DNA from 4 places in the Clostridium sp. LIBA-8841 genome. Region 2 is predicted to be linked to each of the others. Evidence: riboswitches for the same ligand, from Rfam matches in the RefSeq annotation. Region 2 holds a riboswitch; each other region holds the start of a gene.

Region 1 (7,522 bases), 200 kb from region 2:
AGTCTTGTGCTTTTTTAGGAGTTATGCCTAAATCCTTAGCAATAACTTGATATTTGTTATCTGCTAAATCATCTAAATGATTCTCTATTATACTTTTTACTATTTTGTCATACTCCCCTTTTCTTTCTAATTGTATCTTTAGACATTCTTTTAAGTCCCTTGCTCCTATACCTGCTGGCTCTAAATTATGGAGAACTATTAAAGCTCTATTGAATGTTACTTCTGAACAATGTAATTCATTCATTAATTCTTCTTTTTTTATATCTAAATATCCTTTATGATCTAAACATTCAACCATATAGCTGCATACACTTCTCATATATTCATCTATTGGCAGCTCTAATATTTGAGACTCTAGATAGTCCATTAAAGATTCTGGTTTACTTATAAATGTAAAAGGAGAAATTCCTTCTTGATCATACTCACCATAACTTTGAGAACCATAGTTATCTGACTCTAAATATTTCACTAATTCTTTATAATCTAATCTATCCTGTTCATTAACTATTTCATTATTATCTTCATATTGAGCTTCTAAAACAGGATTTTCTGAAAATTCTTTCTCTATATATTCTCTTAAATCATATGTTGACATTTGCAAAAGTTTTATTGAAAGTTGCATTTGCTGTGTCATGATAAGCTTTTGCTCTTGGGTTAAATTTAAATTAAAATCCATTAACATATATATCACCTAAAACTATTTAATTTTAAATCATAACTTTTCTCTATTAACCTTTCTTATTTAATTATCCATCAAATAAAGACATTTTTCAACATTATAACATCTTTAATACTTTTTAATATATTAATATTATATTAAAAAGTACTTATGTTAATTCTAAAATAACCACAATAGAGAAAATTCTCTATTGTGGTTAAGATTAAATAATTTCACCAATTTTAATGATTGGTACACTTATTTTATTTTTAAATTCTTCTAAAGAGTCTTTTTTACATATAAATAAAATAGCTGTTGCTGGTCCTGCAGATTTTCTTAAATAAGTTCCATTATATGATAGATTTATTTTTATATTATTACTACCTTCAAGTTCCTTTGCTTCATGTATAATACCTTTTGAACCAATAGGTATTATATCCTTAACAGACTCACTTTCTACTAAGAGCTTTAACTCCTTAAAACCAGCAATTTCCCCTATATTATTATTTATATCATCTAAAACTTCTTCCCCCACTTTGGGAATTCCTAATAAGAAGACCTCATCTTCACTTTCAAAACTAATCTCAGTGCTTATCTTTTTTTCTCCTATTATTGTTAATCCTAAAAAAGTTTGAAGAGTTTTAAAATTATCCTCAGTACTTCCTGTTATACATTCTTCTAATTTAAAGTTATTTTCAAAAAAGCCTTCAGAATTATATTCTTTTATTGCTCTATTAATTCCTTTTATTATACTCTCTCCACCACACTTCATAGTCATTCCTAAATTATTTACTATTACTAGTGGATTAGCTTTAAATGCTATAAGCTCAAAAAGACAAACTCTAGCTGAAAAATATCCTACAATCTCATTACTAGCATTAACAAAGTCATCTTCTCTCTCTCCAATGCCACAACAACTATCACAAGCTATTACCATTTCCTCTTTATGGGATTCTTTTTTAATTATAGTTAAATCTCTAAATTTATATATTTGCATTTTTAAGTCCCTTAGCTACTAAAAATGCTATTACTATATTAACTAAGCTTGCTAAAGTAAGTGGTAATCCCATAAGTTTTAAGAAGTCTATTGGATTCATTCCTCCTAATACAAAATACATAAAAGCTCCTGTTATTAAAGTAAAAATGATTCCATTTAAAAGAGTTCCTATTATTCCTGCTAAAATTACTTTACCCATATTAAATATTTTTGATGTTATATAAACAACTAGAAACATCTCTAACGCTATTAAAATATGTACTGGTAATGTAAATGGAAATCCTGTTCTTAAAGCAACAAATAAATGTGCTAAAAGACCTATAACACCTCCAACTACTGGAGAAATTAAAATACCACCAACAAAGGCTGGCATAGAATCTAATGCTATACTAGCAAAAATCGGGAAATTGGCTAATATAACACTTAAAGCTATTAACATCGCTGCAAAACATAGATTTTTTACATTTAAATTCTTTTTTTCCTTAGTAAAATTCATAATTATTTTACCCTCCTATTAATATTTATTTTTTCTCTCTAAACATAAGCAACTCTTAACTTAACATGTACACCTTTAATATTAAATCAATTTCTATACCCAATAAGATTTTTAATAAAAATATAATTTCAAATTTTTCACAAATATACTTTAATCTAGATTTAACTTCTTATGTGTAAATTAAATTTAAAATTTGACTAACTATTAGAGCTAAATAGACTAAGTTGTTTAGAAACTTTTATACATCTTTTCCAAAACAACTTATTTAGGAAAGCTTGTACATAAATTCTTTTCTCGTAAATAATTATTTTTATAATTAAAAATAAAAAACTGGTGCGGTTAACCTTCCCCACCAGTTAAAAATAATTTACATACTTTATTAAAACTTATATACTGTTTCCCACCGAAACAATAAGCAATTTATACTAGGTAGGTCTCCTGGCTAATAAATCATCCTCCAACAATCCTTTCCATAACTTAAGTTACAGTGGTTTCTTGCTTTCGTCCTTATCAACAGTAGCGGGGGCTGCAGTTTTTAACTTTCCCTATTAAGTTAGATAACACCTAATATACTTATTTTATTTTCATCTTATGATTGCATATTTATTTACTCTTTGTCAACATTATTTTTAACATTAATTTTACTTAACATTAAAATTTTCCACTTCATCTAATGTTTTTGGAACATTAATTTCTCCATTTATTATGCCCTCTCTATATTTCTCTACTTTATCTAAAACTTCTTTAGGTACTAGTCTACTTGTAGATTGGGCCACATCTATACCATTATCCTTAAGCCCAACTTCCATTACATTCTTTGGTCCTGTTTTAAAATCACCATTTATAACTTCCTTTGCAGTCTTATAAACCGCATCATCTAATTTTTTTATCATAGATGAGAGAATATTATCGGCATAGTCTGGGAAAACTGTGGCAGCATCAACATCAACACCAATAGCGTAATTTCCAGTTTCTTTAGCTGCCTGATAAATACCTACACCAGCTTCTCCAGCTACATTGAATATTATATCTGCTCCTTGATTATACATTTCCTTAGCTATTTTATTTGCCTGCTCTTTATTTATAAAACCACCAACATATTGAATTAAGTTTCCTTCTTTTATATTCTTATAAGCTTCCTCATTAGAAACCTTTAATCCAGAGAGATATCCAGCTAGAAAGTTATCTATAAGCTCGTTTTTAACTCCGCCTATAAATCCTACTTTATTAGTTTTACTCATGTTCCCAGCTATTATACCCATTAAAAAGGCACCTTGTTCATTCCTAAAATTTATAGATTTTACATTTGGAAGCTCTGACACTGTATCAATAATAGCAAAATTTTTATCTGGATAATCCTTAGCTACATTATTTAAACTCTCTAAAAACTTAAATGTTGAAGCAAAAGTCAAATCATTATTTTGAGCAGCCTCTCTAAGCCTCTTTTCATAATCTTCTGGAGAATTAGTATCAAAAATCTCTATTTTTGCACCATATTCCTTTTTTATTCTATTTAATCCTTCTATAGCTAAATTAGCAAAATGATTTTCTTCATTAGCAAAATCATCCTTAACTAAAGCGAAATTATAAACTTTTTTTTCTATAAAATCAATTTTTCTTAATGCTGATGAATTTTTCGAACCGCATCCTAACATAGAAGTTAAACTTAATATAAGACCTAAAGATGTAATAATCCTCTTAAAACGCATTTCTAATACTCCTCCTTTTTGATATCAAAATTATTATTTCTTTAATTAGGAGAATTTATGTAAATTAAAATAAAAAAAGAAACTCCTTTTTAGGAGCTTCTTTCTAATATTCCTCTACATAGAATAATGCACAAACCTTAGGACCTGAATGTATAGCCACTGAACATCCTAAAGGAAGTTTTATATATTCTATATCGTTACTTTCTAAATATTCCTTTATAGGCAAATAAATATCCTCATTTTCAAGTTCAACTAATATTATTGGCTCCCCTTGTTTTTTAGGAATTGAACTAAACTGTTCAATCATAGACTTAGTCATCTTCTTAGTTCCTCTTATTTTTCCTTGAACATTCATCTCACCATCTAATACATTAAGCATAAGCTTTATTCCTAAAGCATTAACAAATAACGCTTTTCCTTTTGAAAGTCTTCCACCTCTTACTAAGTTATCTAAACTTTCAAAAGCTATAGTACTTTTAATATGATTCCTATATTCTAAAATTTCTTTTTCTAAATCTTCTAAAGTTATTCCTTCTTCTATAAGTCTAGCTGCTTTTAATATAATAAGTCCAAGCCCAACAGTAACATTTCTTGAATCTATTACAACTATATCATCACTTTCTAATTCAGCTTTAGCTAAACATGCTGATTGATAAGTACCACTCATATTTGATGATATGTGTATTGATATAACTTTGTATCCATCCTCTAAGTAGCTTTTATATTTCTCTATAAATCTTGTTGGAACTATTTGAGCTGTAGTTGGAAGAGCATCTTCTCTCTCTATTCTCTCCATCATAGCATCTACTTTTATTTCAACACCATCTAAATAGCTCTCTTCACCAAAATTTATTAGCATAGGCATTACATCTATGTCATATTTCTCTATAATCTCCTTAGATAAGTCACAGGTACTATCTGTTATAATCTTTATTTTCTCCAAAATATATTTCCCCCTTATTTCATGCTTGGAAATCCAATTTGTCTTAGAGCTTCATAAGCTATAATTGCTACTGTATTTGATAAATTCAAACTTCTAGTAGTTGTATTTATCATTGGAACCTTTATTCCATGATGAGCATTATGAACTTCTTCTGGAACTCCTGCTGATTCTCTTCCAAACATTATGAAAGCACCTTCTTCGTACTTTACTTCATCATAATGATCATCAGCATGAGTTGTTGATAAGTAAATTTTCTTATCCCCATACTTTTTCATAAAGTCTTCATAGCTTTCATGGATTTCAAGATCTAATTGACTCCAATAATCTAATCCAGCTCTTTTTAAATGTTTATCATCTATAACAAAGCCCATAGGTTTTATTATGTGAAGCTTTGAATTTGTCAAAACACATGTTCTTGCTATGTTACCAGTGTTTTGTGGTATTTCTGGTTGATATAATACTATATTAAGATTCACCTTTGTCCCTCCAAATAAATGTAAAAATTTATAAATTTTTATGTTAAGTCACAAGTATATGATATTATCTAATGAAATAAAATGCAAGTTAATCCTTTTTTAACACAAATTCATATATGACTTTTGCAACCCCATTTTTATCATTACTTTCAGTTACATAATCTGCTTTTTTCTTTAAAGAATCTATTGAATTTCCCATAGCTACACCTAAACCTGCATAGCTAATCATAGATAAGTCATTCTCATTATCTCCTATGCAAATTATCTCATCTTGCTTTATGTTATATTCATCTGCTAAAACTTTTACAGCTTTCCCCTTAGAAACTCCTTTATTGTTTACTTCTAAAGCATATCTTCCTGACTGAGTAATTTCAAAACTTCCATTTTTAATAAGTTCTTCTCTTATTTTTTTTAGTTTACCTGTATTCAATTCAATTATTATGCATTTGCCAATACTATCATTTTTAAAAATTTCATTCCACTTACTTTTGTCATTAACATAAACATTTTCTACTCTATGCTTATGTGGTATTTTTTTATTTAAAATTAAATCGCAAAGATATTTTCTTATTTTTGATGGCCAATAAACCTTATCTCTTGAATGAAAACTAGGAACACCTTTATAAACTTTGCAAAGTCTCATAATTTCTTTACACTGTTCTCCACTTAAAACATCTTTAGAAATTAAAGCATCTTTATCTTCATCAATTACCCATGCACCATTATTAGCAATTACTGCACAGTTAACTCCTAAGAATTCTGAAAAATAAACAGCATTCTTAGCATTTCTGCCAGTGCATATTATTATATGAACTCCTTTTTCATAAGCCTTTTTTAAAGCAATTTTATTTTCCTCACTTATTCTTTTTTTTGAATTTAATAATGTTCCATCCATATCTATACATATCATTTTATAACTCATAAATTCTCCTCCTAAATTAAAAGGAGAGATTAAAAACTTAACCTCTCCCTTTTAAGCATATTAATATTTTACTAAATAATAAGATTATATATGATTTATACTAATCTTAATTAAAGCAAAGATTCTCCTAATCATGTCTAATTTAATTAAGAATGATTAGCAGCTTGTCCTGTAGCTCCTGGATTTTCCGGTGTTGCAGGAGTTTGAGGTGTTGTTTGTGCTGGTGGTGCCGCTGGTTGTTCGGCTTTCTTAGTTCCAACCTTTATTATTTCATCCTTTTGCTTATAAACATCATGACCTATTAATTTCTTATCTATCTCTTTTCCATTTTGATATGTTACTAAATATCCTGTTGATTTATACCCTGTAACTGGGTTTTGTTCTACAACTCTTTGTCCTGCTGGCAAGTTAGGATCTTCTATTGTTTTAACTGATGGTTTTAAAGTTTCATTTACAACAGTTTGTAGTTCATATGTTTTTCCATCCATAGCTTGAACATTTCCATATATATTGAAAGTAACATGCTTATTACTTGTGTATCCTTGAATGTATATTGGGAAATCATAAGGATTTTTAAATTGATAATCTAAAGACCCCCAAGCAACTGTAGCATCCTCACTTGGACCTGAATAAGTTGTAGTCATACTATGATTATGTCTTTCAGTTGGCATTATTCCTGCTTTTAACACAGCTCTATATAAAGTGGTAGAAACTTGACAAATTCCTCCACCTGTAACCATTACAACCTTGTTACCTACATAAGCGGCTCCATCTCTATATCCTTTATCTGTAGTTCTTTCTCCTAAAGTATTGTTGTAGCTAAAAGTTTCACCTGGCATAAGTACTGTTCCATTAACTGTTTTAGCTGCAATTTCAACATTAGCACTTCTATTAGCATCAGAGCTTGTATAACTTGATGTAAAACTTCCCATAACTCCATCTATCTTTGAAAGCATTTCCTTAGTTATTTTAGGCTTTGTAATCTCCACAGGTACTTCAACCACTGTATTAGCTTCTGGATTAGCATTTACAGCATCTTTTACTAATGCAACCATTTTATCCTTTTCTATAGCTCGTCCATCTTGTCCTTCTGTTACACTTACATTGCTACCATTTATGCTTATAGTGGCATCCTTAGCTTTTTGATTAACCATTTCAGTTAATTTATTTTCATACTCATTTAATTTAGCTTCATTGTATTTAAAGTCTAAATTAAATTCTTTTTTATCTTTTCCATTTATTAAATCATTTTTACCAAAAAGATTTAAATCTTTTCCATACATCATAGCTTCGTTAACTGTTTCGTCTATATTGTATTCTG
Region 2 (7,522 bases):
TTTTAAACTTTTCATCTCTTAAATTATTTAAAAACTTTAAGCTTGAAATTGCTCTTTCAAAACCTACTATATAATCACTTTTTTCTAGTTCCTTAATAACCTTAGGAATTATATAGTCTTTATGGCCTGGTCCTAACCCTAGTATCTTAACCAATAGCCTTCATTCCCTTCTAATTTAAGTTTAATCAAACAAGTTTGAATTTTTAGATTCATATAATAATTTCATTTCCTTTGATCCATAATACATAAGAATATTAAAATTTGCCTCACCGTAAGAGTAAATATCTAATCTCTTTAATACTTTTTCTCCAATTCTCTCATATAACATTGGGAAATCATCTCCAAGAAGTCTTACAGCACCTTCACTTGTCTTTTCTTCTAAAACCTTTTTAACTAGTTCTAAGTCATATCCCATTAAAGTTAACTCTAAAGCTATAACTTCTAATCTTACGTCTGAAACTCTACTATGTGTATTAAAACAGCCAAATGCAATTTTACTTAGTTTTCCTATATGACCTATTATGGTTAAATCCTTTATTCCTTGAGCTAAGGCACACTCTATGGAAAATCCTACATAGTTAGATATGATAACTATATTATCCTTTTTATATCCTCTTTCCCTTAGAAACCTTTCTCCCATATTACCAAAGACAAATACAAGTTCATTATTAGACACTGCTTTTTGCCTTATTTCAATTCTAATAGATTCCTTTAAAGCATCTTCAGACATTGGATACACAATTCCTGTTGTGCCTAGTATTGATATTCCATCAACTATACCCAATCTAGGGTTAAAGGTTTTCTTAGCAATCTCCCTTCCTCTTGGAACGAAAATTGTTATTTTTACTCCTTTATTTTCAGGTAATACACTTAATACTTCCTTCTTAATCATTTCCCTAGGTACTGGATTTATAGCTGGCTGTCCTTTTTCTACAAAGAGCCCATCCTTAGTAACTCTTCCAACACCTTCTCCTCCACAAAGCTCAAATCCTTCTGAAATTTCCTCTGCCTTTGCAAATATAGCTATTCCTGAGGTAGCATCTATGTCATCTCCACCATCTTTTATTATGGAACATGAAACGGAGTTTTTTTCTACTTGTATATCTTGTATTTCTAAACTAAGCTTTATGTTTTTAGGAGTATCTATCTCTATAACTCCTATATCCTTTTTATGAAAAAGCATATATGTGGCCGCCTTAGCTGCCGCCGCTGCACAAGATCCTGTGGTATACCCACATCTAAGTTTTTTTCCACCGCTTTCTACATACATTTCAAACATTTAATATACCTTCTTTTATTACATTTCTCTTTTATAATTCATATAAAGCAATGCATTTATTATGGCTGCTGCTACTGTACTACCACCTTTTCTTCCCTTAACTCTTATATAAGGAATACCTAGTTCATCTAAATCCTCTTTACTCTCACTAGCACCTACGAACCCAACTGGAACAGCTACTATAAGTTTTGGTTTTGCCTTTCCTTCCTTAATAAGTTCTCTAAGTTTAAACAAAGCTGTTGGAGCATTTCCAAAAACAAATATATCTACATTTTCCTTTGCCGCAAGTTCAACACCTGCCATTGAACGAGTTATCTGTTTTTCTTTTGCTAATTTAAACACCTCATCTAAACCAACATAGCATTCAACTGATGAATTTAATTCCTTTAAAGCTCTTTTATTCATACCTGATAAGGCCATTGTTGTATCAGTATATATTTTAGCTCCAGATTTTAAAGCAGAAACTCCAGCTTCTATAGCTCCTTCACTTATTTCAATTAAATCCTCATACTCAAAGTCTGCTGTAGTATGTATAACTCTTTTTACTATTTCTAACTCCTCTTCTGAAAAGTTATGATTTTTCATTTCAGAACCTATTATTTCAAAGCTTCTTTTTTCTATGCCCATAGGACTTTTCATATAATCCATTTATCTCTTCACCTTTCTATGTCTTTTTTTAGTTTCTCCTAAACCTTTATATGTACCATCTATAACATCTTTAACACGTTCTATGTAAAGTTTTCTAAACTCTTCTCTTTCCCCTAATCCTTTTAAAATAACATCAGTTTTAATTCCTTCACTTTCAAGTCTACTCTTCCATGAATCCTCATCTTCTGAAGCCATATCATTTTTAGCATGGTCTCCTGCTACAACCATTAAAGGAATAATAGTCACATTATCTAAATTTTTCTTTTTAACTCTTTTTAAAACATCTGAAAAATTAGGATATCCCTCTACAGTTCCAACAAAAATATCTTCATAGTCTCTATCTAAAACTGATTGAAGACATCCATAAACAGCATTGGAAGGATGTGCGCTTCCATGACCAACTAATATACACGGTCTATTCTCTTCTATTACTTCTTTCATACTATCAACAAAGGCAGAATAGTCATTTGGTCCATCACCAAAACCTTCATAATAAAATATTGGTCTACCAGTTTCTATCTTTTTAAAATGATTTTCATAATTCTTCACCATATGCTTTATATAGTCAAATTCTTCACCTGGCATAATATGAAGTGGTTGCACCACAACTTCTTCATATCCTTCTTCCTCTAACTTTTTTAAAGCATCTTCTGGAAACAGTATATTCATATCATATTTTTCTTTAAGCTTTCTTACTATCATATGTGATGTAAAACTTCTAAAAACATCATACTCTTCAAAACTTTCTTTTATTGAATCTTCTATTTTTTTTATAGAATTATTTAAGGCATCTAAATGACTTGTTCCAAAACTTACAACTAATATAGCTTTTTTCATGTTTCACCTCTAAAAAATTAAAATAAAAAGCATCTGTGTTACAAAGAACCAGATGCTTTAATAAAAAGTAATTATTTTCCAATATAAATATAGGAATCAATAAATACTACATCTTCCCTCCGAAGCTTAGTTCATAATTTTTAGGCAGGTATCCTGACTTAAGGCTTATCCTCATTTCTCCCTTCCCAATTTAAAAAAATCAGTGAGCAATTAGAAACTTGTATCCTATTACAGTAGCGGGGGCTGTAGTGGATTTTAACCACTTTCCCTTTTAATTAGTAAAATTAAACCTAAAAATATAAAATATTATTTTTTTCTTAATTATAATATATAATTTTAATTATTTCAACATAAGACAAATTTCTTATTTTTTCAGATTTATAGTATAATTAAATTGTTAATTTTTTCTTAACATATTTAAATGGGATAAAGGTTAAATTTGTGTTACATTTGACTTTTATGTTATAATTCAGTAATACAGGATGAAATACACTTAAGTTGTGGACAGTTTAACTAAAAGGAGTGTACTTTATGCAAAAAAGAATTTTATCAGCATTAATAGCAATAACTATAAGTATTTCAACGACTCAAGTAGTTTTTGCTGATACAATAAGTGATAAGAAATCAAATATACAAGAAAATAAAGTAAAATATGAACAATTAGATAATGAGGTTATGTCTCTTAATTCTCAAGTATCAAAACTTAACAATGAAATTGAAGAATTAAATGCTAAATTAGCAGATAATCAAACTAAGATGAAAGATACTGAGGAAAACTTAAAAGAAACGGAAAGTAAAGTAAGTACTTTAAAAACCGAAATAGATCAAAAGCAATCTGTTTTAGGTAAAAGAATGCGTGCTATGTATAAAAGCAAAGATTCAATGAACCCACTAGTTTTTCTTATTAAATCTGAAAACTTATCAGATTTAATAACAAGAATAGATGCTTTGGCAAGGGTTACAGCCTTAGATAAAAATCTTATAAATGATCTAGATTCTCAAAAAGATTCTCTTGATCAGGATATAAAAAAATTAGAAAGAGATAAGGCTGAATTAAAAGAATTAAAAAGTTCAACTGAGGAATCTCTTAAAACCCTAGATAGTAAAAAAGTTGAAGAACAAAAGAAAATTGATGAATTAAACAATCAAAAAGAAGCTGTTTTAGGAATAATTAAAGAAAATGAAATGTCTTTAATTTCTCATTCTGTTTCTGTTATAAATTCATCTTCATCAGTCAATGAGCTTGAAAATGCAATAAGCACATTGAATCAATTAATCCCACAACTTAACATCGATTCAGTAAGGGATACAGCTAATAATTCTGTACAAGCTGCCAAAAACAAAATTGAATCCATAAAAGCTGAAGAAGCAGCTAAAAGTATTAGTAACAACTCTCCAGCTAATTCAAATAATAATAATAACAACAATAATACTTCTAACCAACCTAGTGATGGTAACTATAAGAAAACACTTTCCGTTGAAGCTACCGCATATACTGGAGGAACATTAACTGCCATGGGACTTAAACCAGTAAGAGATCCAGGTGGAATAAGTACAATAGCAGTAGACCCTAATGTAATTCCATTAGGTTCAAAAGTGTACATCCCTGGATATGGCTATGCCATAGCATCAGATACAGGAGGAGTTATTAAAGGAAACATAATAGACCTTTATATGAACTCTAATGATGAATGTAAATCTTGGGGAAGACGTCAAGTTACATTACACATAGTTGCCTATCCTGGTGAATGGTAAAATAAAAAAGATAAGACATTTTTGCCTTATCTTTTTTTTAATCTTCCACCAAAATCATTAAAAATTTTCAATAATAAAAAAATTGCTGTAAAGGCTACTATAGCCGTAATAATTGCAATAAAAAAGTTTAATATATCCTTAAAACTTAATCCAACCCCTGTTAGAAAATTTTTAAATTTTATACTTATCTTAAAAAATCCCCACAAAATTAAACTTCCTATAATTCCTACTGAAGCTGCAGTCAATCCAATTTTCGATTTTTTAAATAAACATACTACTCCTATTAAAGCAAATGTTATTATTATGAAAATAAACTTCCAATCTAAAATCTCCAAAGTTTTCATTCTCCTAAACATACTTTCCTTATTATTTTACTTAACAGAAGTAGTAATTATTACTTTATCGATTTAAGCGTTTTAATATTTTTCATTAACTTTATTAACTAACCTAAAGGCATAGTCTTTTAAAAAAATATGTTTTTATTTAATACGAATATTATTATCAATAATATAAACCCAATTACAATTATTGTACTTACTCGTCTTCTCAACACATAATTATTCATTTATTTTCTCTCTTACGCTAAAATTAGCTAAAATAAAAGGAGTATAAAAACTCCCTTTATTTACTACGATTAAATTCTAAATAACAATTAAATTTAGACTTCTATTACCTCTAATTTGAAAATACAGGTACATCAAATGTAAAGTTATTATTTAAATATAAATCTTCATAACTATTCATAATATCAGCTATCTCTGATGCATACCATGTAGTTGTTGCATATTGATGCCATATATTAGATATATTTTGATTATATCTCATTTTATAAAGTGTATTTTGTTCATAGGTTGGACTATGAACATAATTTGCAGAAACAAATGCTGCTGCTCCTTTTATAGCACTTTCAATACTTGTCCAACCTCTATTGTAAGCATAGGTTGTTCCTAATATTAATGCTCTATTAGGAAATGCTGAAGAATTATCCTTAGCTCCTATTCCAAATAAATTATAAACTGTAACAGGTTTAGATAATGGTATCATATGATATCCTACTAATTGACCATAGCTATTATATATAGGCTTACTTTCATCTGCAATTTGAGTAATAGTTACTCCTCTTGCAAGTTTACTTGTTCCATTACCTGTTTCATGTAAACATTGAGCAACTAAATATATAGGATCTATATTATACGATCTAGCAGCATCAACAAAAGCTTGTCCTTGACCAGTTAAAACGCCTTTATTGTTTAACCTGCTACTTAATCCATTTACATTAACAGCCCTAAACCTATCAATTCTTAAGAATTGTAATTTATTAGTAGCCTTCGCTGGGTTTATATATCTCTCAAACTCTGAATATGAATAATTTACTGGGTTACTTCTTTGTTGCATTCTAATATATTCGTCAAGAGATACCCCATATGGTGTTTTTATAGCATCTCCTAAATCTAATTCTGGATTAACATTTGAATTTCCATCAAAAATATTTATATAGCTCTTAGATGCATATGCTTCCTGACCTTTATAATTTATTTTGTAGAACCCATTTTCTTCACCTAAAATTTCAACACTTTCACCACTACTTAAAATTCCAAGAATTTGAGATGATGTATTTGCTTCTTTTCTTACATTTAATCCATTAGAAGCTGTTACAATTCCTGTTTTATTAGTTTCTTCTGGTTTACTTGGTTGTTCTGGTGTTGTATTATTACCTTCATCCTTAACATCTTTAATATATTCTTTAGCTACATAGCCATAGGAACCCTTAAATTCTATTTTGTAGAATGAGCCTTCTTCTCCTACTATTGTTACCTTAGAATTTCCACTTAAGCTTCCTATTACCTTACTACTTGTGCTAGCTCCTTCTCTTACATTTAAAGAACTACTTACATTTACTATTCCTGTCTTTTTGGTATTTTCTGGTTTTTCCGGTTCAGTTGGTTTTTCTGGTTCTGTTGTATTTCCTTCATCTTTAATATCCTTAATATATTCCTTAGCTACATAGCCATATGAACCTTTGTATTCTATCTTATAGAATGAACCTTCTTCTCCTACTATTGTTACCTTAGAATTTCCACTTAAACTTCCTATTACCTTACTACTTGTGCTAGCTCCTTCTCTTACATTTAGAGAGCTGCTTACATTTACTATTCCTGTCTTATTAGTAGTTTCCGGTTTTTCTGGTTCAGTTGGTTTTTCTGGCTCTGTTGTATTTCCTTCATTCTTAATATCCTTAATATATTCCTTAGCTACATAGCCATATGAACCTTTGTATTCTATCTTATAGAATGAACCTTCTTCTCCTACTATTGTTACCTTAGAATTTCCACTTAAACTTCCTATTACCTTACTACTTGTACTAGCTCCTTCTCTTACATTTAGAGCACTACTTACATTTACTATTCCTGTCTTTTTAGTATTTTCCGGTTTATTTGGTGTCTCTGGTTCACTTGGTTTTTCTGGCTCTGTTGTATTTCCTTCATCTTTAATATCCTTAATATATTCCTTAGCTACATAGCCATATGAACCTTTGTATTCTATTTTATAGAATGAACCTTCTTCTCCTACTATTGTTACCTTAGAATTTCCACTTAAACTTCCTATTACCTTACTACTTGTACTAGCTCCTTCTCTTACATTTAGAGCACTACTTACATTTACTATTCCTGTCTTTTTAGTATTTTCCGGTTTATTTGGTGTCTCTGGTTCACTTGGTTTTTCTGGCTCTGTTGTATTTCCTTCATCTTTAATATCCTTAATATATTCCTTAGCTACATAGCCATATGAACCTTTGTATTCTATTTTATAGAATGAACCTTCTTCTCCTACTATTGTTACCTTAGAATTTCCACTTAGACTTCCTATTACCTTACTACTTGTGCTAGCTCCTTCTCTTACATTTAGAGCACTACTTACATTTACTATTCCTGTCTTATTAGTAGTTTCCGGTTTTTCTGGTTCAGTTGGTTTTTCTGGCTCTGTTGTATTTCCTTCATCTTT
Region 3 (7,522 bases), 1.8 Mb from region 2:
ATGCTAGTACAGAAATAGTATATAAGAATCCGAACAGAGTAGATGTTGGAACTTATGTAGGGGTTAAGTATAGTAATCCTATAACTTTAAATAATGTTGAGTTCTTAATGGGAGCTAATTCAAACCCAAATGATACAATGCAAAAAGCTAAAATTCAATACACTATTGATGGAAAAGAGTGGATTGATTTAGAAGAGGGTGTTGAATATACAATGCCTAAAGCTGTAAAGGTAGAAAACCTAGACTTAAAAGTTAGAGGAGTTCGTTTAATAGCTACAGAGGCAAGAAGTAATACTTGGTTAGGTATTAGAGATATTAACGTAAATAAAAAAGAAGATTCAGACTCAGGTGTAGAGTTTAATCCAAGTCTCATAAGAAGTGAATCTTGGAAAGTCTATGAGGGAAATGAATCAAGTCTTTTAGATGGTGATGATAATACTGGTGTTTGGTATAAAACAGCTAATGGAGATACATCTTTAGCAGGAGAGTTTATAGGTCTAGATTTAGGAAAAGAACTTAAGCTTGATGGAATCAGATTCGTAATAGGAAAAAATGGTGGAGGAAGTGCCGATAAGTGGAATAAGTTTAAACTTGAATATTCACTAGACAATGAAAATTGGACAACTATTAAGGAGTATAATAAGACTGGTGCTCCAGCTGGTAAGGATGTCATAGAAGAATCCTTTGAAGCTCCTATTTCAGCTAGATATGTAAGACTTACTAATATGGAAAACATCAATAAGTGGCTTACTTTCTCAGAGTTCGGAATAAAGAGTGAAGAATTAGAAAGTACAGGAAACAGAGAGAATGTTTATACCAATACAGAGCTAGATTTATTATCTTTAGCTAAGGAAGATGTAACTAAGTTAATGCCAGTAGATAATATAAGCTTAAATTCAGGGGAATATATTGGTGTTAAATTAGATCGTATTAAGGATTTAAGTAATATTAACCTTGAGGTTTCAAATGATACAGGCTTAAAACTTCAAAGCTCTATGAATGGTGTTGAATGGACAGAGATAACAGATACTAACACTTTAGAGGATGGAAGATATGTAAGATTAATAAATACAGGAAATGAAACTGCTAGCTTTAATTTAACTAAATTTGAGGTTAATTCAACTGAGGTTTATGAGCCATCATTAGTTGAGGCTTATGTTGGTGATACTGGAGCTAAAAAAGCTGTAGATGGAGACTTGAAAACTAGCGTTAAGTTTAATGGAGCTCCTAAATTTGGCGATACTATAGTTTATGATTTAGGACAAGAAATCCAAGTAGACAATTTAAAATATGTTGTATTAGATACTGAAGTTGACCACGTAAGAGATGGTAAAATTCAATTATCTTTAGACGGTGAAACTTGGACAGATGCTATTACTATTGGGGATGGAATAGAAAATGGTGTAGATGACATATATGCTAAACCATTAGAAAATGGTTATAAGCATGGAAATCAATCTGGTGGAATTATTCCAATAGATAGTGCATATGTTGAAGGATCTAATTTAAATCAAAAAGCTAGATATGTAAGAATATTATTTACTGCTCCATACAAACATCGTTGGACTGTTATAAACGAGCTTATGATAAATAATGGGGAGTATATTCCTACAGTAAATGACCCAACTTATGTTTCAAATCCAATTGAAGAAAGAGGATTTACTCCAAATAATTTAAGAGATGGAGATTTAACTAGCTCATATAAACCTAATACTAATAATGGAGAGATAACTGAAGGTAGCATAACTTATCGTCTATCAGAAAAAACTGATGTTAGAAAGGTTACTATAGTTCAAGATGGAAGCTCAATTTCAAATGCTAAGGTTATGGCTAGAGTTGGTGATGGAAGCGAATCTGTAACTGATGAGTGGGTTCAATTAGGCACATTAGGTAATAGCTTAAATGAATTTATAAATCGTGATTATAGTAACATTTATGAAATAAAGATTGAGTGGACAGATGTGGCACCAAATATTTATGAAATAATAACTTTAAATCAAGAGTTTGAATTCCCAGTTAATGATGCATTAAAAGTGAAGTATGATGAGCTTATTGATTTAAGTGGAGATGAATATACTTTAAGCAGTTATGAAGCCTTAAAAGAAGCTTTAGACAATGCAAAAGTTATTTTAGATAATTCTAATTCTTCTCAAAAGAAAATAGATAAGGCTTTAGATAATTTAAATAAGGCAGAAGAAGGGTTAGTTCTTAGAGCAACTGATTTTGAAGCCTTTGATGAAGTATTAGCTTTAGGAAATTCTTTAGTAGAAGATGAGTATACAGCAGAGTCTTGGGCTGTATTCAGTGAAAAACTAGCCCTTGCTAATGAAGCTAATGAAAATAGAGCAGATTATACTCAAGAGCAAATAAATCAAATAGTATCTGATTTAGATGCTTCAATAAAAGCTTTAGTTAAAGAGACTCCAGAAGTTGATAAAGCAGATTTAGAAGCTTTAATTAACCAAGGTAAAGCTTTAGTAGAAGAGGCTGTAGAAGGTTTTGAAGTTGGTGAATATCATAAAGGGGCTAAAGATACTTTAGTAAGTGAAATAAATAAGGCTGAAGAGATATTCAATAATGAAGAAGTCACTCAAGAAGAAATCAATTCAGCTAAAGAAGCTTTAAATAATGCAATAGAAAGATTCAACTCTTTAATAATTGAGGAAAGTACAGGAGACTTCAATAGTAATGGAAAGATTGACATAGGTGACTTAGCAATAGTTTCTAAAAACTATGGAAGTGAGAATGCTTCTTTTGATTTAAACAAAGATGGAGTCGTTGATGAATATGAAATAAGCTTCATAAATCATAGAATATTAAATTAAGGTAATTTATTAGAATAAAATTAAATTTTTAAGTTTAAGGGACTATGAAGATATATTAAACTAATTTTGTAATATTAATCATTAAAAAGATTAATATTGAGATTAGAGTAATGTATCGTCAAAGATAGTCCCTTTTTATTTTTATATCCTTTTTATATTAAGTTAAAAAGCTTATTGTTTAGCTTTAATAATGATTTATTAAATATAGTTTAATTGTAAATCAATTCTAGATAATATATAATGTTAATAGAATGTAAAATTAAATATTTAAAAATAGGTTAAATAGTTATTTAAGTAAATTTATTTATTAAAAGGGAAGTTGGGTTTGAATCCCACGCGGTCCCGCCGCTGTAATAGAGGAGCTTTTTGTATTGTAAGCCACTGAAACATAAGATTTTGGGAAGGTTACAAAAGGTGCTGATACTTGAGCCAGAAGACCTGCCTGTTTTTAAAACATCAGATCCTACGGGAAATAGGAGGTGTTGTGCTTTGGTAAGTTATATTTTTTTAGAATTTTTATAACCTCTTGACTCAATGTCTAGAGGTTTTTATTTTTAGGATTAAAGTTAGCTTAGAGTCAACCTAAATTTAAGCAAAATGCATTTGATTTTAATTTGGACAATCTCAGAGGGAAAATAGGAAAGACTAACAGATTTAAAAGAGACTTTAAGACCTAAGAAATAAAGAAAATCTATTTTATGAAGTGGATATACAAAATAAAAATATAATTTAAGGAGTAGAATTATTATGTCAAAAAAGAATCAAGTATTTATAGGATTTTTGTTAATGTTCTTATTAATACCAAAAAGTGTTTCAGCTATGCATATTATGGAGGGATTTTTGCAACCCAAATGGTGTATAGCATGGGGTGTTATAACAATACCTTTTGTGGTTTTAGGTGTATTTTCTATTAAGAAAAAAGTAGGGAATAATCCAAGATTAAAAATACTATTAGCTATGGCAGGAGCTTATGCCTTTGTTCTTTCAGCTTTGAAACTTCCATCAGTTACTGGTAGTTGTTCACACCCTACGGGGGTTGGTCTTGCGGCAATATTATTCGGACCTACAGCAGCATCAGTCTTAGGACTTATTGTTCTTTTATTCCAAGCTTTACTTTTAGCACATGGGGGACTTACAACTCTTGGAGCTAATACTTTTTCAATGGCTGTTGTTGGACCTTTAGTATCATATGGACTTTATAAATTAGTAAAAAAACTTAATGGACCAACATGGTTAGGAGTATTTTTGGCAGCTGCCCTTGGTGACTTAGCAACATACATGGTAACTTCAATTCAATTAGGACTAGCTTTCCCAGCAGAAGTTGGTGGAATTATGGCATCGGTTATGAAATTCATGGGTATATTTGCTATTACTCAAATTCCTTTAGCTATAAGTGAGGGAATATTAACAGTTATAATATTTAATACTATAGAAAATTATGCAAAAGATGATTTAATGGAACTTAACATTCTTTCAGAGGAGGTAAAATAATGAAAAATAAGAGAGCATTAACTAATGTGATATTAATTTTATTAGTTGTATTTATTACAATCATACCTTTCTTTGTGGCTAAGAATGGTGAGTTCGGTGGATCTGATGATCAAGCAGAAGAAGCAATAACACAAATAGATGAAAATTACGAGCCTTGGTTCTCACCAATATTTGAACCTGCAAGTGGAGAGATAGAAAGTCTATTATTTGCTCTTCAAGCAGCTATAGGTGCAGGAGTAATTGGGTTTGGACTAGGATATCTAAAGGGGAAAAAGAAAGTGAATGAAGAAGTAAATGATAAATATTGATAAATATGCTTATTCATCAAAACTAAAAAATATCAATCCTGCAGAAAAGATATTTTTTGCTCTAATTACTTTATGTGTTTGCTTATGGGCAAATAATTTTATTGTTTCTATGCTTGTAATAGGTCTTATGACTTTTTTAATAACTAAATTAGGAAAGACCAAAATAAATGTTTTTATTAAGTTAATGATGATACCAATAGCTTTTTTAATAATTAGCATTCTAACAATAGTTATAAATTATTCTATGAATAAGGAAAATCTTTTAATATCCTTTAGGTTCTTTAATGGATGGATCGGAGTTTCTAAAGAGGGGATTTTTCAAGGTGTTAATATGTTCCTAAAAGTAATGGGATCTTTAAGTTGCTTATATTTTATATCTTTAACTACACCAATGATAGATGTGATATCAGTATTATCAAAGCTTAAAATACCAAGCTTTTTAATAGAATTAATAAGCTTAGTATATAGGTTTATATTTATAATCTTAGAAACTTCAGAAATGATGTTTATATCTCAAAAATCTAGGTTAGGGTATAGAGACATAAGGACATCATATAAATCTTTAGGAGCTCTTGCATCAACACTGTTTATACGCTCATTTAAGAGAGCTAATGATTTATATACTGCATTAGAATCTAGAGGATATAATGGAGAGCTTAAGGTATTAGAAGAAGAAGTTCAAAGAAGAAACTATATTTATATTTTAGCTATAATTATTAATATGATTTTTATAGGAATAACTATATTTACAAAGTAGAGTAGGAGGATTTTATGGAAGACTATATATTAAAAGTAGAGGATCTTAATTATAATTATTCAGATGGAACTCATGCTCTAAAGGGTATAGATATGAATATAAAAAGAGGGGAAGTAACGGCTATATTAGGAGGAAATGGTGTAGGAAAATCAACATTATTCCAAAATCTTAATGGTATATTAAAGCCTTCTTCAGGAAGGATACTTTTTGAGAATAAACCTATTGATTATTCTAGGAAGGGAATCATGAAGCTTAGAGAATCTATAGGAATTGTTTTTCAGGACCCTGATAATCAGCTTTTTTCAGCTAGTGTGTATCAGGATGTTTCTTTCGGAGCTGTTAATATGAAGCTTCCAACTGAAGCGGTAAGAGAAAGAGTTAATAAGGCATTAAAAAGAACAGGAATAGAGCATTTAAAGGAGAAACCAACTCACTGTTTAAGCTTTGGGCAAAAGAAAAGAGTAGCAATTGCAGGAGTACTAGTTATGGAACCTAAGGTTTTAATACTAGATGAACCAACAGCTGGTTTGGATCCAATGGGTGTTTCAGAGATAATGAAGTTATTAATTGAAATGCAAAAGGAACTTGGCATAACCATAATAATAGCAACTCATGATATAGATATTGTTCCATTATACTGTGATAATGTCTTTGTAATGAAAGAGGGAAAAGTGATATTAAAGGGAAGTCCTAAGGAAGTGTTTGATCAAAAAGATACTATAAGAAAAGTAAATTTAAGATTACCGCGTATCGGACATCTCATGGAGATATTGAAAGAAAAAGATGGCTTTGTATTTGACGAATTATCATTAACTATCGGACAGGCTAGAAAGACAATAAACTCTTGGAAATTTAAATTATTTAAAGATTAGAGCAAAATTAAATATGGGAAATTAACTTAAAAAGGTTTGTATTAAAGTAAGATTTCAAAATAATCATACTTTATACAAACCTTTTATATTAATATTTAAATTGGTATAAATATTAATGTATTCTGAGCGCGTTTTAAGTGGTTAAAGAATTAATTAAAAAACTGGGTAAGTTAAATATTATATTAAAAATGCTATTTTAAACTTATTACAGTAAATTAATTGACTATATTTTCTTTAGTAACACCATCTTTATATTTAATCTTAAAGAATAATATTATTACGGCAAATATAAAAGTACAAGAATTAGCTAATATAACAGCTAAATCATTTATTATAAAGCCATGTATAATCCAAAGAAAAACACCTATTGTGAACATTGAATACATTATAAGAGATATACCTGAGGTATCTTTAGTTTTTATTACCTTTATTGCTTGAGGAATAAAGGATGCTGTTGTTAAAATTGCAGCTAATGAACCTATCATAAAATTTTCTCCTTACCTTTTAAAATTACACCATATAGTAATAATCTATAGATAAGAGCTAGTTTCGTCAATATAATATAGCTGTGAAATTTCACGGCTTTTGGGAAAAAGTTACATGATGATGAAACTAGGAACAGAGTGAGTGAATATTATTGTAAATGTTATCATTGATTGCTATTATTTAATTAACAAATCGTACAAGAAAAGTTCATTTCAATAAATAAATTATGAACTGTACTTGGACTTATAAATATAACTTAAGTATTATGGGTTTCTTAGAATATTTAAGTTAAGGGTAATAATAGGATTTATAAAATGAGGTGGTAAAGGATGATGCAAAAAATTCAACGTTTTGGAGCTGCAATGTTTACACCAGTTTTACTATTTGCTTTTGCAGGTATAACAGTAGGACTATGTATTCTATTCAAAAATCCGGACATAGTAGGACCAATTGCAAACCAAGGTACTTTATGGTATCAAATTTGGACACTTATTGAAGAAGGTGGATGGACAGTATTTAGACAACTTCCATTACTATTCGTTGTTGGTTTACCAATAGCATTAGCTAAAAAGGCTCAAGCAAGAGCATGTATGGAAGCTTTAGTTACATATTTAACTTTTAACTACTTTGTTAATTCAATGCTAACTCAATGGGGTGGATTCTTCGGAGTTGACTTCTCACAAGAGGTTGGTGGAGTAAGTGGATTAACAACCATAGCTGGTATTAAAACATTTGATACTGGTATGATAGGAGCAATCCTAATAGCTGGTATAGCTGTTTGGC
Region 4 (7,522 bases), 170 kb from region 2:
ATATTTTATATCCAAATGAAAAGTATGAAGTTGTAAAAGAGTTTGGAGAATACAACTTTGGAGAATTTGAGCTGAAATCTTATGAAATGCTAAAGGAAGATAAGAAGTATTTAGATTGGATTCTAGATGAAAGTAAAGGAGTTTCTTGCCCTAATGGTGAATCAAGAAGAGATTTTGAAAAAAGAATGAAAAAAGCATTTTTAAAATTACTTTTAATGCTAGAAGAACAGGGAGAAGAGGAAGCTTTAATAGTATGTCATGGAGGAAGCATAGCTTGTATTTTAGAACTTTTTGAAAAGGAAGGATTAGACTTTTATACTTATCAACCTAAGTGTGGAGGTGGATATAAATTAAAAGTTGAACAAGATATCGAGAATTTAGAAAAAGAATTTTCAAGTCTAGATTTTGAAGAAAATATAGAAAATAATCTAAGACTAGAAATAATAGAAAGGTTTTAGAAATGATAAAAATTATAATAGGATATGTTTTAGACCTAATAATAGGAGATCCTAATAATCCATATCATCCTATCAGATATATAGGAAAATTAGCTTCTAGTATGGAAAAGCTTTGGAGAAAAGTATTTAAGAAAAATCTTAAGTTAGCAGGTTTTTTTGCATGGTTTTTCATAGTAGCTATAACTTTTGGAGTAACTTTAGGGATTGTACATATTGCAAATTTAGTTAGTCCTATTTTAGGAACTTTAGTATCAGGAATACTTATTTATTTTTGTATTTCAGCAAAAGGGCTTAAAGTTGAAGGTCTCAAAGTAATTAAAATTTTAAATACAGGAGATATAGTTAAAGCTAGAAAACAATTATCATATATAGTTGGTAGAGATACTACTAATTTAGATGAAGAAGCTATAGTAAGAGCTGTAGTAGAAACAGTTGCTGAAAACATGTCAGATGGAATTATAGCGCCTTTATTTTTTGCTGGAATTGGGGGAGCACCTTTGGCTTTCTTGTATAAAGCAGTAAATACATGTGATTCTATGTTTGGTTATAAAAATGATAAATATAGAGAATTTGGGTTCGTCTCAGCGAAACTTGATGATGTGTTCAATTATATTCCAGCTAGATTGACAGCTTACCTTATAGTAATAGCTTCATTTATTTTAAGGCTTAATTATAAAGAAAGTTTTAAAATATATAAAAGAGATAGATACAATCATTCAAGTCCTAATAGTGCTCATCCAGAAGCAGCGGTAGCAGGGGCTTTAGGAATAAGGCTTGGAGGAGCAAACTATTATTTTGGAAAGCTTGTAGAAAAACCAACTATAGGAGATATTAAAAAGAAAATAGAAATTTCAGATGTTTATAATACTAATAAAATTTTAGGATTAGTTTCTTTTTTAGGAATGCTAATAGCTATTATTATTAGATATATCTTAGAGGTGATTATATGAACTTAGGACATGGCGGTAATGTAGAAGAAATAAAGAGAATTTATGGGTTAGAAGAAAATGAAATCATTGATTTTTCAGCTAACATAAATCCTATGGGGATCTCTGAAAAAGTAAAAGAGGCCATGATTAGAGGAATAAATTCTATAGAAAGATATCCAGATATAACTTATTATAAGCTTAAAAAAGAAATTTCAAGTTTCGAAAAAGTAGATTTAGATAAAATAGTCTTAGGTAACGGAGCTGCAGAAGTGATTTTTAATATAGTAAGAGGAATCAAACCTAAGAATGCTCTTATAATAGCACCTACTTTTTCAGAATATGAGGATGCTTTAAACTCTCTAGAATGCAAAGTAAATCATTACATATTAAAAGATAGATATTCATTAGATAATAGATTTATAGATGAAATAAATGATGATTTAGATATAATATTTTTATGCAATCCAAACAATCCAACAGGAGCTTTAATAGAGAAAGATTTTTCTTTAAGAGTGTTAAAAAAGGCAAAGGAAATGGATGTAAAAGTTGTTTTTGATGAATCATTTTTGGATTTTGTTGAGGATAATGAAAAATACTCTGTTATTGAATATCTAGATGATTTTAATAATTTAATTGTGGTTAAATCATTAACTAAGCTTTTTGCTTTTCCTGGTATAAGGCTAGGTTATGGATTAAGCTCAGATTTTGAAATGATAAAAAAAATAAATTCTGTTGCTACTCCTTGGAGTGTAAATACAGTGGCAGATTATGCTGGAAGAGAAGCCTTAAAAGAAGTTAAGTATATAAAAGATAGCATAGCTTACGTAAAAAAAGAGAATGAATTTTTATATAATGGATTAAAAGCATTTAAAGACATTAATGTTTTTAAAGGAGCTGTTAATTTTCTATTTTTTAAATTAAGCAGAGAATTAAATTTAAGAGAAGAGCTAATTAAACAAGGAATAATAATAAGAAGTTGTAATAATTATATAGGTTTAGACAATAGTTATTATAGAGTTGCAGTTAGAAGAAGAGAAGAAAATGAAAAACTTTTAGAAGCGCTTTCAAAAATTTTAAAATAGCTTATTTACATTTTTATTCTTATAAAAAGATAAATTTAAAGTAGGTAAGGTGTTTGACAATAATAAAATATAATAATATAATCAAGTTGATTGATTCATAATTGGTGTGAATTCACTTAATAGGGAATGAAGTTAAAATCTTCAACTACCTCAGTAACCGTGAAGCTGACAAAATCTCAATATGTCACTGCATTTTATGTGGGAAGACGAGATGGAGGGTGAAGCAAAGTCGGGATACCTGCCTTTTATGCGAATACTATTATCTTCTGAGGGTAGGGTAATAGGATGCGTACGCTTTCAGAATATACTTAACATACCTTCTAATGGGTATGTTTTTTTATTTTCTACGTATTAATCTTAAACCTCAAATATTTAATTGTTAAGTTTTATGAAAGAAAAATTTGATTATTAGTGATGCTTTAAACTTAATTTAAGAAATTTCAAATTTGCTTTTATAGGTTGTAGGGATACTTAGCAATATTAAAAAATACATATTAAAATCATTAATTAAAATCAAATAGGAATCCTTCATATGACTTAAGAAATTACAAAGGTAAAAATGGAGGAAAAACATGAAAAACTTTAAAAAAGTAATTTCCCTAGTAACCTTAACAGTAATGTCATTACTGCTATTGGTTGGTTGTGGAAGCAAAACGGTAACAATGAAAGATATGGAAGGGACTGAATTTACAGTACCGAAAAAAATCGAAAGAATAGTGTCAACAGCACCGTCTAATACAGAAATATTGGTAGGTTTAGGTTTAGGTGATAAAATCGTAGGTGTTGATAAATACTCAGCAGATGTAAAGGGATTAAACCCAGATATACCTAAAATAGATTTTAGGAATCCAGATGCTGAGGCTATTCTAGCTCTTAAGCCTGATGTAATAATAGCTTCAGGTCATAACAGAGAAGGTAAAGAAGACCCATTTAAGGTTTTAAAGGATGCTGGAATACCAGTAGTATATATTCCAACTAGTGAAAGCATTGATGGAATATACGAAGATATAAATTTCTTAGCTAAGTTAACTGGAACAGAGGCTGAAGGAAACAAAATGGTTGATGAAATGAAAAGTGAAGTAAACAAAATTAAAGCTATAGGTGAAACTATAAAAGATAAAAAAACTGTTTACTTTGAAATTGGATCAAGTCCAAATTTATATAGCTTTGGAAGTGATACTTTCTTAAATAATTTATTAACTATAGTTGGAGCAGAAAATGTATTTGCAAATGAAAAAGGCTGGATTTCACCAAGTGAAGAAGCCGTTATAAAAGCAAATCCAGATGTAATTTTAACAAATGAAGATTATATTGAAAATGCAACAGATTTAATTGCTAAACGTCCAGGTTGGAATACAATAACTGCTGTTAAGGATAATCAAATATTCTTAGTAGATAAAAATGCAACATCACGTGGAAGTCAATATGTGATAAGTGCCTTAAAACAAATAGCAAAGGATATTTATCCAGAACAATATGCAGGAATCTAAAAAGAGAAAATTGCTAATAACACTATCTATTCCATTAGTATTATTAGTACTTTGTATTGGAACTTCTATTGGAAGTTCCAATATTAATATATGGGATACTATTTCTATAGTTGGAAATAAGATTTTTGATATTCCACTTAGAGCTGGTATCAAACCTGAAGACGTAGCAATTATTTGGGTAATTAGATTACCTAGAGTTTTATTAGCCTTTGGGGTTGGAGCTGCTCTTGCAGTTAGTGGAGCTGTAATCCAATCAATTTTAAAAAATCCTTTAGCATCACCATATACCTTAGGGGTTTCATCAGGAGCTTCCTTAGGAGTTGGAATATACATAGTTCTTGGTATAACAATACCTTTTATAGGAAATTTAGCTATGCCTATTATAGGATTTTTATGTGGAGTTTTTACTATTTTTGCAGTAATAATTTTTTCAAATAAGGTAGATAGAGGACTTTCAAATAATACCGTAATATTAGCGGGAATGGTTCTATCGCTTTTTACTAGTGCCATGTTAACAACTATAACAGCATTATGTAGTGAGGATATAAAGGCTATTACTATGTGGCAAATGGGATCATTTGCTATGAAGAGTTGGTCTTATGTTTTTGCTGGATTTCCATTTTTTATAATTGGAATCTTTATGGTATTAAGATATACAAAAGAAATGGATATTTTAAGTTTTGGAGAAGATAGTGCAAAGACTGTAGGTGTTGAAACTGAAAAGGTAAAAAAAAGACTACTTATTTCAGTTGCTATTTTAACTGGAAGTGCAGTTGCTTTAAGTGGTGTTATAGGCTTTATTGATCTTATAACTCCTCATATAGTTAGAAAAATATTTGGTTCTAATCATAAAATAGTAATACCAATGTGTATTATACTTGGTGGAACACTTATGGTACTAACAGATTTAGTTTCAAGAACATTAATTTCACCATCAGAATTGCCAGTAGGAGCAATTACGGCTTTAATTGGAGCACCATTTTTTGCTTACATTTATTTTGGAAAAAGAAGTAGGTGATATTTTGCTAGAAGTTAAAAACTTATGCTGTGGGTATGATGGTAATGATGTTATACATAATATATCCTTTAATATTAATAGAGGAGAAAATATTTCTATAATAGGACCAAATGGGTGTGGAAAATCCACAATTTTAAAAGCTTTAGCTAACCTCATAGAATATAGAGGGGAAATAAAGCTAGACGGGGTAGAGATTAAAAAGATAAAAAGAAAAGAGTTAGCTAAAAAAGTTGCATTAATGAGTCAAAATTCTGAAATATATTTTTCTTACACTGTATTTGAGACCGTTGCTTTGGGAAGGTATGCTCATATAGATGGTATTTTTTCAAGGCTTAGTAATGAGGATAAGGATATAGTTTTAAAATGTATTGAAAGTGTTGGTTTATTAGAAGAAAAAGATAAATTAATAAATGAGTTATCAGGTGGACAACTTCAGAGAGTTTATTTGGCAAGAGCATTTGCTCAAGAGCCAGATATATTACTCTTAGATGAACCAACTAATCATTTAGACTTAAAATGTCAAATTGAAATTTTAGATTATATAAATAAATGGACAAAAGAAAATAACAAAACAGTTATAGGTGTTTTACATGACTTAAATTTAGTTCAAATGTTTAGTAAGGATGTAATTCTTGTTAAAGAGGGAGAAATTTATAGTAGTGGTAAAGCAAGAGAAATATTAAATAGCTCAAAAATTAAAGATGTCTATAAAATAGATATAAGAAAATTCATGCTAGAAGCATTAGAAAAATGGAAGTAGGTGGACAATATGAAAAAGAAATTTGTTGTATCATATAGTTGTGGAAAGGATAGTACATTATCATTATATAGAATGATAAAAGCTGGACATACTCCAGTAGCTTTATTAGTTACTGTTGATAAAAAGGTTTTAAGAAGTTGGTTTCATGGAATACCAGATAAATTATTAAAAGATGTTGCTAAGTCATTAGATATTCCTATGGTTTTAGTAGCTAGTAACGGAAAAGAAAATTATGGAGAAACTTTCGTAGATGCTTTAAAGAAACTTAAAGAAGAAATGGGCGCAGAGGCTTGTGTTTTTGGAGATATAGATTTAATGGCACACAGAAATTGGTGTGAAGATAAATGTGAAAAAGCCGGTCTTGAAGCTATTTTTCCACTTTGGGAAGAAGATAGAGAAGCTCTAACTTATGAATTCATAGATAGTGGATTTAAAACTGTAATCAAAAATGTAAAATTAAGTATTTTAGGAGAAGAATTCTTAGGTGAAGTTTTAACTAAGGATGTAGTTGAAAGATTAAAAGCAGCAGGTTCAGATGCTTGTGGAGAAAATGGAGAGTATCATACATTTGTTTATGATGGACCTTTATTTAAAGAAAAAATAAACTTTGAAACTGGAGAAAATATATTAACAGAAACTCATGGATTTTTAGATATTAAGTAGGTGTGTTTTATGAAGTATAGAGGAATAATGCTACTTGGAACAGCATCTTCTGTTGGAAAAAGTACTGTTGCCGCGGCTTTTTGTAGATATTTTAAGAAAAAAGGATATAGTGTTGCACCTTATAAAGCATTAAATATATCATTGAATTCTTTTGTAACTAAAGAGGGAGATGAAATAGGGAGAGCTCAGGTGGTACAAGCCGAAGCTTGTGAAATTGACCCTAAAGAATATATGAATCCTATTTTAATGAAACCTAGTGCAGGGTTTAAAACTCAAGTAATAGTTAGAGGTAAAGTTTATTGCACTATGGATGCTTATAAATATAAAGACTTAAATAAGTATCTTAAAGAAAAGGCAAAGGAAGCTTATGATGATATTTCTAAGGATTATGATTTAATAGTCTTAGAGGGATCTGGTAGTTGTGCTGAAATAAATTTAAGAGAAACAGATATTGCAAATATGCAGACTGCTAAGATGGCAGATGCAGATGTAATCTTAGTTGCTGACATTGATAGAGGAGGAGTTTTTGCTTCTATTGTTGGTACTATAATGCTTTTAACTGAAGAGGAAAGAAAAAGAGTTAAAGGAGTTATAATAAACAAATTTAGAGGCAAAAAAGAATTCTTTGAACCAGCTATGAGACAAATAGAAGAAATAATAAATATACCTGTTTTAGGAGTTATGCCTTACTTTGATTTAGACATAGAAGAAGAGGATAGTGCTTCTATTAAAATTAGAGAGGGAAATAATAAAGGGGTAGATATAGCCATAGTTAGATTACCTCACATGTCAAACTTCACTGATTTTAATGCTCTTTCAAGAATAAAAGATGTTGGAATAAGATATGCGGAAAATACTAAGGACTTAGATAATGCACATATGATAATAATTCCAGGAAGTAAGAATACTATAGATGATTTAATTTACTTAAAGGAAAGTGGTTTTAAGGATAAGATTCTTGAAAAGAAAGCAGAAGGAAAATTAATATTTGGTATCTGTGGAGGATACCAAATATTAGGAGAAAAAATAATTGATTCTCTTGGAGTTGAAGGAAGTATTAGAGAAGAAGAAGGATTAGGACTTTTAAACATTAAAACATCTTTCAATAAGCAAAAAACTACA

The links. Region 2 has a riboswitch for cobalamin ahead of AC2A4K_RS09075 (sirohydrochlorin cobaltochelatase). Riboswitches for the same ligand answer to the same signal wherever they lie in the genome.
Region 1: it holds a riboswitch for cobalamin, as region 2 does, so the genes downstream of both, AC2A4K_RS09755 (ECF transporter S component) here and AC2A4K_RS09075 (sirohydrochlorin cobaltochelatase) in region 2, are expected to answer to the same signal.
Region 3: it holds a riboswitch for cobalamin, as region 2 does, so the genes downstream of both, AC2A4K_RS01240 (energy-coupling factor ABC transporter permease) here and AC2A4K_RS09075 (sirohydrochlorin cobaltochelatase) in region 2, are expected to answer to the same signal.
Region 4: it holds a riboswitch for cobalamin, as region 2 does, so the genes downstream of both, AC2A4K_RS08310 (ABC transporter substrate-binding protein) here and AC2A4K_RS09075 (sirohydrochlorin cobaltochelatase) in region 2, are expected to answer to the same signal.

The regions. Positions count from the first base shown of each region.
Region 1 covers NZ_CM173488.1:2,254,283-2,261,804, forward strand. The annotation lists gene rpoN (RNA polymerase factor sigma-54) at 1-682, opposite strand, end outside; gene AC2A4K_RS09750 (hypothetical protein) at 882-1,655, opposite strand; gene AC2A4K_RS09755 (ECF transporter S component) at 1,642-2,151, opposite strand; cobalamin riboswitch at 2,563-2,734, opposite strand; gene AC2A4K_RS09760 (BMP family lipoprotein) at 2,793-3,860, opposite strand; gene AC2A4K_RS09765 (DegV family protein) at 3,964-4,803, opposite strand; gene AC2A4K_RS09770 (tRNA (cytidine(34)-2'-O)-methyltransferase) at 4,818-5,279, opposite strand; gene AC2A4K_RS09775 (Cof-type HAD-IIB family hydrolase) at 5,368-6,201, opposite strand; gene AC2A4K_RS09780 (VanW family protein) at 6,348-7,522, opposite strand, start outside.
Region 2 covers NZ_CM173488.1:2,058,550-2,066,071, forward strand. The annotation lists gene cbiE (precorrin-6y C5,15-methyltransferase (decarboxylating) subunit CbiE) at 1-154, opposite strand, end outside; gene cbiD (cobalt-precorrin-5B (C(1))-methyltransferase CbiD) at 182-1,279, opposite strand; gene AC2A4K_RS09070 (precorrin-8X methylmutase) at 1,298-1,927, opposite strand; gene AC2A4K_RS09075 (sirohydrochlorin cobaltochelatase) at 1,928-2,764, opposite strand; cobalamin riboswitch at 2,891-3,073, opposite strand; gene AC2A4K_RS09080 (3D domain-containing protein) at 3,296-4,519, shown strand; gene AC2A4K_RS09085 (hypothetical protein) at 4,546-4,854, opposite strand; gene AC2A4K_RS09090 (SH3 domain-containing protein) at 5,195-7,522, opposite strand, start outside.
Region 3 covers NZ_CM173488.1:278,266-285,787, forward strand. The annotation lists gene nagH (hyaluronoglucosaminidase) at 1-2,825, shown strand, start outside; cobalamin riboswitch at 3,084-3,285, shown strand; gene AC2A4K_RS01240 (energy-coupling factor ABC transporter permease) at 3,573-4,316, shown strand; gene AC2A4K_RS01245 (energy-coupling factor ABC transporter substrate-binding protein) at 4,316-4,624, shown strand; gene cbiQ (cobalt ECF transporter T component CbiQ) at 4,611-5,381, shown strand; gene AC2A4K_RS01255 (ATP-binding cassette domain-containing protein) at 5,396-6,253, shown strand; gene AC2A4K_RS01260 (SemiSWEET transporter) at 6,469-6,738, opposite strand; gene AC2A4K_RS01265 (alpha-glucoside-specific PTS transporter subunit IIBC) at 7,069-7,522, shown strand, end outside.
Region 4 covers NZ_CM173488.1:1,888,143-1,895,664, forward strand. The annotation lists gene AC2A4K_RS08295 (histidine phosphatase family protein) at 1-458, shown strand, start outside; gene cbiB (adenosylcobinamide-phosphate synthase CbiB) at 461-1,408, shown strand; gene cobD (threonine-phosphate decarboxylase CobD) at 1,405-2,469, shown strand; cobalamin riboswitch at 2,555-2,729, shown strand; gene AC2A4K_RS08310 (ABC transporter substrate-binding protein) at 3,042-3,959, shown strand; gene AC2A4K_RS08315 (FecCD family ABC transporter permease) at 3,946-4,977, shown strand; gene AC2A4K_RS08320 (ABC transporter ATP-binding protein) at 4,982-5,737, shown strand; gene AC2A4K_RS08325 (Dph6-related ATP pyrophosphatase) at 5,747-6,400, shown strand; gene AC2A4K_RS08330 (cobyric acid synthase) at 6,410-7,522, shown strand, end outside.